2 regions of the Frankia sp. CgMI4 genome follow, and region 1 is predicted to be linked to the other one. Evidence: riboswitches for the same ligand, from Rfam matches in the RefSeq annotation. Region 1 holds a riboswitch; the other holds the start of a gene.
What was found. A riboswitch is a leader RNA that binds a small molecule or an ion and turns the genes downstream of it on or off. The one in region 1 is predicted to bind thiamine pyrophosphate.
Positions count from the first base shown of each region.

Region 1 (5,677 bases):
GGCGACCTCCGCGCCGATCCAGCCGGCACCAACGATGACGAGCCGGACGCCGGGACGCAGGGCGCCACGCAGATCCCGGGCGTCGTCAATGGAACGCAGGACCCGCTGTGGGCCGTCGCCCGGCAGGGTTACCGGGTCGGCTCCCGTCGCCAGCACCAGGCCGTCGTAGTCCAGCGGCCCCGCGTCGGTCTCCACAGTGCCCGGTCGCAGGCCCGTCGCCCGCCGTCCGAGGCGCACCTCGACCCCGTCGAGGTCGAAGGGCAACGTCGTGTCGTCGATGCGGCCGGAGAGCACCGCCTTGGACAGCGGCGGACGATCGTAGGGCCGGTGCGGCTCCGCCCCGAGCAGGATCACCTCTCCCGCGAAACCACGCGCGCGCACCTCGGCGGCGGCCCGGCCCCCCGCCATTCCCGCGCCCACGACGACTATTCGCTGCATTCGAGCAGACTATCGACGACCCGCGACGCCGGGCCGCCGTCACCGCACCGGGTCGACAAGCGGAAAGGCGTCCTTCCACACCGGCTCGTACCCGGCTTCGGCGAGCATCGCGGCGATCTGTGCCGGCGAACGCTCGTCGGAGATCGAGAACTGTTCCTGGGCCGTGCCGGGCGTGGTGTAGCCGCCGGGTTCGGTGGAGGAGCCGGCGCTCATGGTGGTCACGGCGATGCGGACGAGCCCGTCGCGCAGCACCGCCGGCTCCCGGGTCGACAGCGACAGCGCGAGGTCCGGCTCGAACAGGCGCAGGGCCGCGTACGCCTGGACGAACTCCGCGTCGTCAACGACGACGACCGGCGGGAACCCGCTGGCACTCGGCTTGATGCGCGGCAGCGCGATCGAGACCTCGGTCCGCCAGTAGCGACGGGAGAGAAAGGAGGCGTGCGCGGCCAGCGCGAGCACGTCAGCGCGCCAGTCCGGGGCGAGCCCGAGCAGCGCGCCGATCCCGAGCCGGCGCACCCCGGCCCGCGCGGCCCGTTCGAACGAGGACAGCCGCCGGTCGTAGTCACGCTTCCAGCCGGCGACGTGCACCTCGGCGTAGCGGGCCCGGTCGTAGGTCTCCTGGTAATGGACGACTCCCTCCAACCCGGCACGCACCAGCCGGGCATAGGTGTCGTCCGACCAGGTCTGGGTCTCGATGCTGATCGAGGGGAACATCGGCCGTAGCCGCTCGACCACCGCGACGAGGTAGTCGGCCGATACCTCGACGCGATGCTCGCCGGAGACGAGCAGCAGATGACGGAACCCCCGGTCGACCAGCAGGCGTCCCTCCGCCACCACCTCCTCAAGGTCCAGCGTGCGGCGCACCACCGGCAGGCCCTTGGCGAAGCCGCAGTAGGTGCAGGACGACAGGCAGGCGTTCGACACGTACATCGGGGCGAACAGCCGGACCGCCCGACCGAACCGGAGCAGGGTCGCCTCCCGGGCGGCAATCGCCAGCTCCTCCAACCGGGCGGTGGCCGCGGGTGAGAGCAGGATCGCCAGCTCCGCGAGACCGATCCGGGGGGTGGCCGACCCACCGGATCCGGGCCGAACCCGCCGCAGCACCGTGTCCACCTCGGCGGACGTGGCCCGCCGCGACATCGCGGACAGCCCGGCCAGGTCGTGACCGGCAAGTTCGCGCGRGAACTCCCCTGGCGGGGCGCTCACCTGGACGCCTCGCCCACCACCGCAGCCGGGGACGTCGCCCGGGACACCGAGGGCACGGGCGACGCCGGTGACGGGTGGGACGCCGGTGACGGGTGGGCGCCGAGGAACCCGGTGAGCGGGGAGGAGGCGGACGCCACCGTGGCCGGGCCGGCAGCCCCTCGGCCGGCCAGGAAACCCAACCGGCCGGCGGCGGTGGCGAGCGCGAAGGCCCGCGCCATGCGCGCCGGATCGGCGGCCACCGCGATAGCGGTGTTGACCAGCACCGCGGCCGCGCCGATCTCCATCGCCTCGGCCGCGTCCGAGGGCACCCCGAGCCCGGCGTCCACGACCACCGGCACCCCGGCGCTCGCCACGATTGCCTCGATCGCGTCCCGGGTGCGCAGCCCGCGGTTCGAGCCGATCCAGCTGCCCAGCGGCATCACGGTGGCGCAGCCGACCTCCTCCAGCCGGCGGGCCAGCACCGGGTCGGCCGAACAGTAGGGCAGGACCGTGAAGCCGTCGGCCACCATGAGCTCGGCGGCGCGCAGGGTCTCCAGCGGATCCGGCGCCAGGGTGCGCGGATCCGGGGTGACCTCCAGCTTGACCAGACCGGTGCCCGTCGCCGCCCGCCCGAGGCGGGCCAGCCGCAGCGCCTCGGCCGCGTCCACCGCGCCCGAGGTGTTGGGCAGCAGGGTCATCGACGGCGGGATGAAGTCGAGAACGTCGCCGTCACCGATCCGGCCGATGTCGACCCGGCGCAGCGCCACGGTGACGATGGTGGCACCGGATGCGACGAGGCTGTCCCGCATCACCCGGTGACTCGCGAACTTCCCGGTGCCGATCAGCAGCCGGCTGCCGTAGGCCCGCCCGGCGATGACGAGATCGTCCGCCCCCGCGGCACCGGGTCCGGCCTCACCACCACCCCCGCCGCCGACGGCGGAACCTCCACCGGCGAGGCCATCGGGACAGGAACCGTCGGGGGGAGAATCGCCGGGACGGGAACCGGCAGGACGTAGGGGGTGCTGCGACACGATCTTTCATCCTCCCCACGCGCGCATGACCGCGATCGGGTATACGGGTCGCCGACGGGATACTGGCCAGCCTCTCAGCCCACGTCCGTGGGCTCCCCGGAGCAATCGACAGTGTAACCGCTGCTTCCTGGCCGCGGCTTCGGGTGTCCCGCCGCGACGCCGATCTGCGACGCCGATCTGCGACACTGARCCACGCCCGTCGACGATCATCGCGGCCTTGAGAACCGATTCAATGTGGGCACCCGGGTTTCACCCGGTGGACACCATGCTGCGCGACGAGGTACTTCTCGCTCGAACGACGTATCCGGGTTAACCTCGCGGGGCTCGGTAGCGGCATCCTTCGACAACGATCGTAAACTCTCCCTCGTGGATGCCACCGTGGCCGACCCCGTCGTAGGTCGGCTTCTCGACGGCCGCTACACGGCGCAGGAACGGCTCGCCGTCGGCGGGATGGCGACGGTGTACGTCGCGCACGACAACCGGCTGGACCGGCTCGTCGCCCTCAAGGTCATGCATCCCACTCTCAATCACGACCCGGAGTTCGTCACCCGTTTCCATCGKGAGGCCAAGGCCGTGGCACGGCTCAACACCCCGCGCGTCGTCTCCATCCTCGACCAGGGTTCCGACCACATCCCCGCCGGTCTGGTCAACTACCTGGTGATGGAGCTGGTGCGCGGCCGGTCGCTGCGCCAGCACCTGGGCGCCCGGGGTCGGCTCCCGGTCACCGAGGCCATCGAGATCATCGAGCCCGTGATCGAGGCCCTCGCCGCCGCGCATGCCGCCGGCATCATCCACCGCGACATCAAGCCCGAGAACATCCTGCTCGGTGACGACGGCCAGGTGAAGGTCGCGGACTTCGGCCTCGCCCGTCCGGTGAGCCAGCCCACCCAGGCACTCACCGGCGGCGTGGTGATGGGCACTGTCGGGTACCTCGCCCCCGAGCAGGTCACCCACGGCGTCGCCGACACCCGCAGCGACGTCTACGCCGCCGGTGTGGTGCTCTTCGAATCCCTGACCGGGCAGCTCCCGCACAGCGGCGCCACCCCGATGTCGGTGGCCTACCAGTCGGTCCACGGCGACGTGCCGGCGCCGTCCACCATGATCGAGGGCATTCCCGCCGAGCTGGACGGTCTTGTTCTCCGGGCCACCGCCCGCGACCCGGCGCGCCGGCCGGTCGATGGTGCGGCCCTGCTGGCGGAGCTGCGGCGCATCGAGCCGTTCCTGCCCCCGCAGGACGCCTACCCGAGCGGGTTCACCGGCGAGATCGAACGGATCGGGTTGGCCGAGCGGCCTTCAGGGGCCCGGGAGCCCGGGTACCCCCAGGAGCCCGGGTACCCCCAGGAGCCCGGGTACCCCCAGGAGCCCGGGTACACCCAGCCGTTCCAGGCCGAGGACTACGACGACTCCCGGGGCGCCGGGCCGGGGGCCGCCGCGGAGCGCGCGTTCGCCGGTGCCGGGCCGGGCCAGCCAGGCACCGGCGCGCTCTATCGATCCGCCTCCCCGCCCTCGCCGACCGCCACGGCCTATCTCGGGGGCGGTGGCGGGCGCGGGCGGCGACGGGCCGCCGCATCGCCACGCTCCCGAGGGCTCATCCCGGTCGTCGTCGGTGGCATGGCCGTCCTGGTCCTGCTGCTCGGGATCCTCGCGTTCCGTTCCCTGTCCGGCGGAGGGACCGAGGTCCCGCTGCTGACGAACCTGAGCAGATCCGACGCCGAGAAAATGCTGCGCGACGCCGGCTTCCAGTTCACCTACCTCGACCCGGTCGCCAGCGCCACGGTACCGGTCGGCCACGTCGCCCAGCAGGATCCCCGGGACGGATCGAAGGTCGACAAGGGCGCGCTCATCACCCTGCGGCTGAGCTCCGGCCCCGCGACGGTGCGCGTGCCGGACCTGGCGAACCTCACCGAGACCCAGGCCAAGGCCCGGCTGGCCGAAGTGGACCTGACCCTCGGCGGCCTGAGCCCACAGTCCAGTGACACGGTGCCGGCGGGCCATGTGATCGGTACGAACCCCGGGGCCGGCACCGCGCTCAAGCCGAAGGACCAGGTCGTCGTGATCACTTCGACGGGCCCCGCGACGAAGCCGGTGCCGGCCGACATCATCGGCAAGTCGTTCGAGGAGGCCAAGGCCGAGCTCGTCGGCCTGAACATCGGCCTCGTGGTGCAGCGCACCGACGCCGTGAACGACGCCGTGCAGCCCGGTGAGGTCTTCGGGGTCTCTCCCGACGTGGGGCAGCCGATCTCACCCGGCGGCACCGTCACCCTCACCGTAGCCGAGGCCGACGGGTTCGACAACGGTGACGGTTCCGGGGGCGACGGCAGCGGGATCCAGGTCCCGGTGCCGAACGTGGTCGGGAAGAGCTACCGGGAAGCCGAGAACATCCTGCAGCGCCGGGGGTTGAAGATTGACCGTATCGGCTGGATCGGCGGGCCGGGCGACCGGGTGACATCGCAGTCCGCCAAGGCCGGGAGCAAAATCGAAAAAGGAAGTACCGTGCACGTCAACACAACGTGGGACCCCCTCGGCTGAGCCGCCATCCTCCACCAGGTTGATCATATTGTGCAACGAATCGCGCGGTGGGCGAAAGATCCGCGACCGCTTCCCCGGGGGGACGACGGCGTGAAGGCAGCGCGTGGTCGTGGCCGGTGGCCCGCCGGCCCGCGGCGGCCGACGTCGTGGTGGCGGGAGTCGTCGTGGTGGCGGGAGTCGTCGTGGCGGGGCATGGCCGGCGGTGGACGGCGGGCCGAGCGGGTCGCCGACCTGCTGGACGGACAGCGCCCCCCGTATGACGAGACCGACGCGCGGCTGATCGACACCGTGGCGGCCCTCCGGGACCTGCCGTCACCGCGGCTGCATCCGGCACGGCACGCCGCCCTGCGCGGACAGCTGTTCGCCGCCGTCACCGGCTCCCCGGCATGCGATCCCGTCCGTTCCCCCGCCGCCGTTTCCCCCGGCACCTCCGTGAAGGGCCACGAGACCGAGGCCCGTCCCACAAGAACCCGTCCCGCACGCACGCCTCCCGA
Region 1 is NZ_MAQZ01000014.1:39,472-45,148, reverse strand. Features, by position in the region: gene Manayef4_RS02350 (FAD-dependent oxidoreductase) at 1-438, opposite strand, end outside; gene thiH (2-iminoacetate synthase ThiH) at 478-1,644, opposite strand; gene Manayef4_RS02340 (thiazole synthase) at 1,641-2,498, opposite strand; TPP riboswitch at 2,650-2,763, opposite strand; gene Manayef4_RS02335 (Stk1 family PASTA domain-containing Ser/Thr kinase) at 3,033-5,183, shown strand; gene Manayef4_RS02330 (hypothetical protein) at 5,274-5,677, shown strand, end outside.

Region 2 (4,122 bases), on a different contig from region 1:
CGATCGCCGGTCTCGGCGGCTGCCTCATCGGCTACGGCCAGGGACGTCTGTCCTTCGACTCGTTCGGCGTCACGGCCTCGCTGTTCTTCCTGGCGATCGCGGCCGCCGGCGGGGTGACGAGTGTCGGCGGAGCGTTGCTGGGCGGTCTGCTGGTGCCGGGCGGAATCGTGTTCATCGTGCTGGACCAGGTTGCCGGGCTCGGCAAGTACCAGTCCGTGCTGTGCGGGATCGCCGTCGTGGTGCTGGCGGTGCTACGTCCGGCCGGGCTCGCGTACCGACCGCATCGGACGGCTCGCGCCGATCATCAGGGCCGCGCGGATCGGTCGGGTGGCACGCATCGGACCGGTCCTGGGCAGCGAACGCGTCGAGGAGATCACGTGCGACACCCGCAGCCGCCGGACCAGGGCCGGCCGAGCCTGACCCCGCATCCGGTCAACCCGGGCGGAGCCCCGTGACGGCGTTGCTGGCGGTCGACATGCTCGCCGCCGACCAGGGCCGCACGCGCATCCTCGAGGATGTCTCCTTCACTCTGTCGGCAGGCACCATCACCGGGCTCATCGGACCCAACGGAGCCGGAAAGACGACGTTGATCGACGCCCTCACCGGGTTTGRGTCGATCAGCGCGGGTACCGTCACGCTGGACGGTGCCGTGCTCGTCGGACTGCCGGCGCATGAGCGGCTGCGGTTGGGGCTCGCCCGCACCTTCCAGGCGCTGGAACTCTTCGACAGTCTGGAGGTCGGGGAGAACCTGGCCGTCGTCACGCCCCGGGCACCCGGACCCGCGACCGGGCCAGATCCGGCCCGGTCGCTCGGGCTCGCCACGATCGCCGATCGCCTGCCGTCGACGCTCTCCCACGACGAGCGGTCCTCGGTGGCTCTCGGCCGCGCCCTCGTCGCCAGGCCGAAGGTCCTGCTGCTGGACGAACCGGCCGCGGGTCTCGACCCGGCCGCCCGCCGGACGCTCGCCGACCGGCTGCGCCGCATCGCCGCCGACGGCATCGCCGTGCTGCTCGTTGACCACGACGTGAAGCTCGTCTTCGACGTATGCGACCACGTCCTCGTCCTGGACGGGGGCCGCGTCGTCGCGCGCGGTCGATCCGCCGAGGTGCGCGCCGATCCGGCGGTCCGCGCTGCCTATCTGGGCGGTGGTGGGCCCGACGGCGGCGACCGCGCCGGGACCGCCCCGGGACCCGGGCCCGGCTCGGCCTCTGCTCTCGACTCCGTGTCTGCTCTCGACTCCGTGTCTGCTCTCGACTCCGTGCCTGCTCTCGACTCCGTGCCTGCTCTCGACTCCGTGCCCGCCTCCACCCCGGCGCCGGCCCCCGGCCGAGGCGGGGGCGATCTGCTCGTACTCGACCGGGTCACGAGCGGATACGACGGAGTTCCGGTGCTCCGGGACGTGTCGCTCACCGTCGGTGCCGGGGAGATCGTGGCGCTGCTCGGAGCGAACGGCGCGGGCAAGACGACGCTGATCCGCACGGCGGCGGGGCTGCTGACGCCGTRGAGGGGACGGGTCAAGGTCCTCGATGACCGGTCGCGCCGGGCCGCGCCGAGCACACTCGCCCGCCGGGGGATGGCGGTCGTACCGCAGGGACGAGGATCACTCGGGCGGTTGACCGTCCGCGAGAACCTGCGCCTGGCGGCCGGCCGGCGCTCATCCGGCGAGATCGGGCGGGTGTTGGACTGGTTCCCGGTGCTGCGCGGCCTGCTCGACCGGTCGGCCGGAGAACTGTCCGGGGGCGAGCGGCAACGGCTCGCGTTGGCCGTCGCTCTGGTGCGCAGACCGCGTCTGCTGCTGGTGGACGAGCTGTCGTTCGGCCTGGCACCCGGGATTGCGCCGCAGCTGCTCGCCCTGCTGCGCACGATCGCCCTCGAGACGTCGACCGGCGTGCTGCTGGTCGAGCAGTTCGTCTCGCTCGCGTTGCAGGTGGRCGACCGTGGCTACGTTCTCGACCGGGGCCGGATCGCGCTGTCGGCGAGCGCGGCGGATCTCATCGCGCATCCCGAGCTCATCGAGACGGCCTACCTGGGCGGGAGTTCCGGGCCGGCGGCGGCCCCGGACCGCTGAGCTGGTCCGGCGTTCCCCGCCACGCAGAGAAACCGGGGTCCGGCMGAACAGGGCTCTTCACGTCGCCCGATGGTGTAGGGCATGCGTCGGATGAACCGGAAGGGGTGGCGAGCGGGCCGGCGGTGTCTTACTGTCGACAAGCGTCGAAGTTGATCGCGGGAGCTCCGCCAAGGGGCTGAGAGGGCGGCTGGGGCCGCCGACCGCAGGAACCTGTCCGGGTAATGCCGGCGTAGGGAGTCTTACATGGTGTCGCGTACCGACCGTTCGTCCTCGTCCACCTCGAAGGCCGTCACCTCGTCCCCGTCCACCTCATCCTTGTCGTCCGCCGCATCCTCCCCGTCCGTCTCGTCCTCGTCCTCCTCGTCGTCCGTCTCGGCCGCGGGGATGACGGCGGTCTCGACGGGTCCGCRGACGGGCAGCCGCAAGACCTGGCTGGTCGGAGCGGATCCCGATCTGCGGGTGCCGATGCGGGAGATCGTGCTGACCACGGGTGACACCGTCGTGGTGTACGACACCTCCGGTCCATATACCGATCCGGGGGTGACGATCGATGTGCGCCGGGGTCTGCCGGCGACGCGGGACAGCTGGATCGCCCAGCGTGGCGACACCGCGCCGGATGAGCGGCGGACCGTTCCCGGGACCGGGACATRGGGTCCTGGGACGCCCGGTTCTGGGACGCCCGGTTCTGGGACGCCCGGTTCTGGGACGCTCGGTCTCGGCGGGACGGATCTCGACGGGCGGGTGCGAGTGCCCCGTCGGGCGGTGCCGGGACGGCCTTCCATAACCCAGCTGGGCTACGCCCGCCGCGGTCAGATCACTCGGGAGATGGAGTTCGTCGCCCTGCGGGAGGGTCTTCCCGTCGAGACGGTGCGGGCGGAGATCGCCGCGGGGCGGGCCGTGCTGCCGGCGAACGTGAACCATCCKGAGTCCGAGCCGATGGCGATKGGCCGTGCGTTTCTCGTGAAGATCAATGCGAACCTCGGCAACTCGGCCGTTACCTCCTCGATCGAGGAGGAGGTCGAGAAGATGGTGTGGGCGACCCGCTGGGGCGCGGACACCGTGATGGACCTCTCGACCGGGTCGGACATCGCCCTGACCCGTGAGTGGATCATCCGTAACGCGCCGGTGCCGGTCGGGACCGTGCCGATCTACCAGGCGTTGGAGAAGGTCGGTGGCCGGCCGGAGAAGCTGTCCTGGGAGGTCTACCGGGACACCGTGATCGAGCAGTGCGAGCAGGGTGTGGACTACATGACGGTCCACGCGGGGGTGCTGCTGCGCTACGTGCCGCTGACCGCGCGGCGCAGGACCGGGATCGTCTCGCGCGGCGGCTCGATCCTGGCCTCCTGGTGCCTGGCCCATCACGAGGAGAACTTCCTCTACACCCACTTCGCCGAGCTGTGCGAGATCTTCGCCGCGTACGACGTCACGTTCTCTCTGGGCGACGGCCTGCGGCCCGGGTCCATCGCGGACGCGAACGATGAGGCCCAGCTCGCCGAGCTCGCCACCCTGGGCGAGTTGACGCAGGTGGCGTGGGAGCACGACGTCCAGGTGATGATCGAGGGACCCGGGCACGTGCCCATGAACAAGATCGAGGAGAACGTGCAGCTGCAGCGGGAGCTGTGCCACGACGCGCCGTTCTACACCCTCGGGCCGCTGACCACCGACATCGCCCCCGGCTACGACCACATCACCTCCGCGATCGGGGCGGCGATGATCGGATGGGCCGGTACCGCCATGCTCTGTTACGTCACCCCGAAGGAGCATCTCGGCCTGCCCGACCGGGACGACGTCAAGGCCGGCGTTATCGCCTACAAGATCGCCGCGCACGCCGCCGACCTCGCTAAGGGGCATCCCGGCGCGCAGGCCTGGGATGACGCCCTGTCGGACGCCCGGTTCGAATTCCGCTGGGCCGACCAGTTCCACCTCGCGCTCGACCCCGACACCGCACGCGCGTTCCACGACGAGACGCTGCCGGCCCCGGCCGCGAAGTCGGCGCACTTCTGTTCGATGTGCGGCCCGCACTTCTGCTCGATGAAGATTTCCCACCAGGTGCG
Region 2 is NZ_MAQZ01000061.1:4,426-8,547, reverse strand. Features, by position in the region: gene Manayef4_RS09120 (ABC transporter permease) at 1-455, shown strand, start outside; gene Manayef4_RS09115 (ATP-binding cassette domain-containing protein) at 452-2,068, shown strand; TPP riboswitch at 2,214-2,321, shown strand; gene Manayef4_RS24100 (hypothetical protein) at 2,308-2,556, opposite strand; gene thiC (phosphomethylpyrimidine synthase ThiC) at 2,453-4,122, shown strand, end outside.
Region 2: linked by a shared signal. The riboswitch ahead of thiC (phosphomethylpyrimidine synthase ThiC) and the one ahead of Manayef4_RS02340 (thiazole synthase) in region 1 are both predicted to bind thiamine pyrophosphate.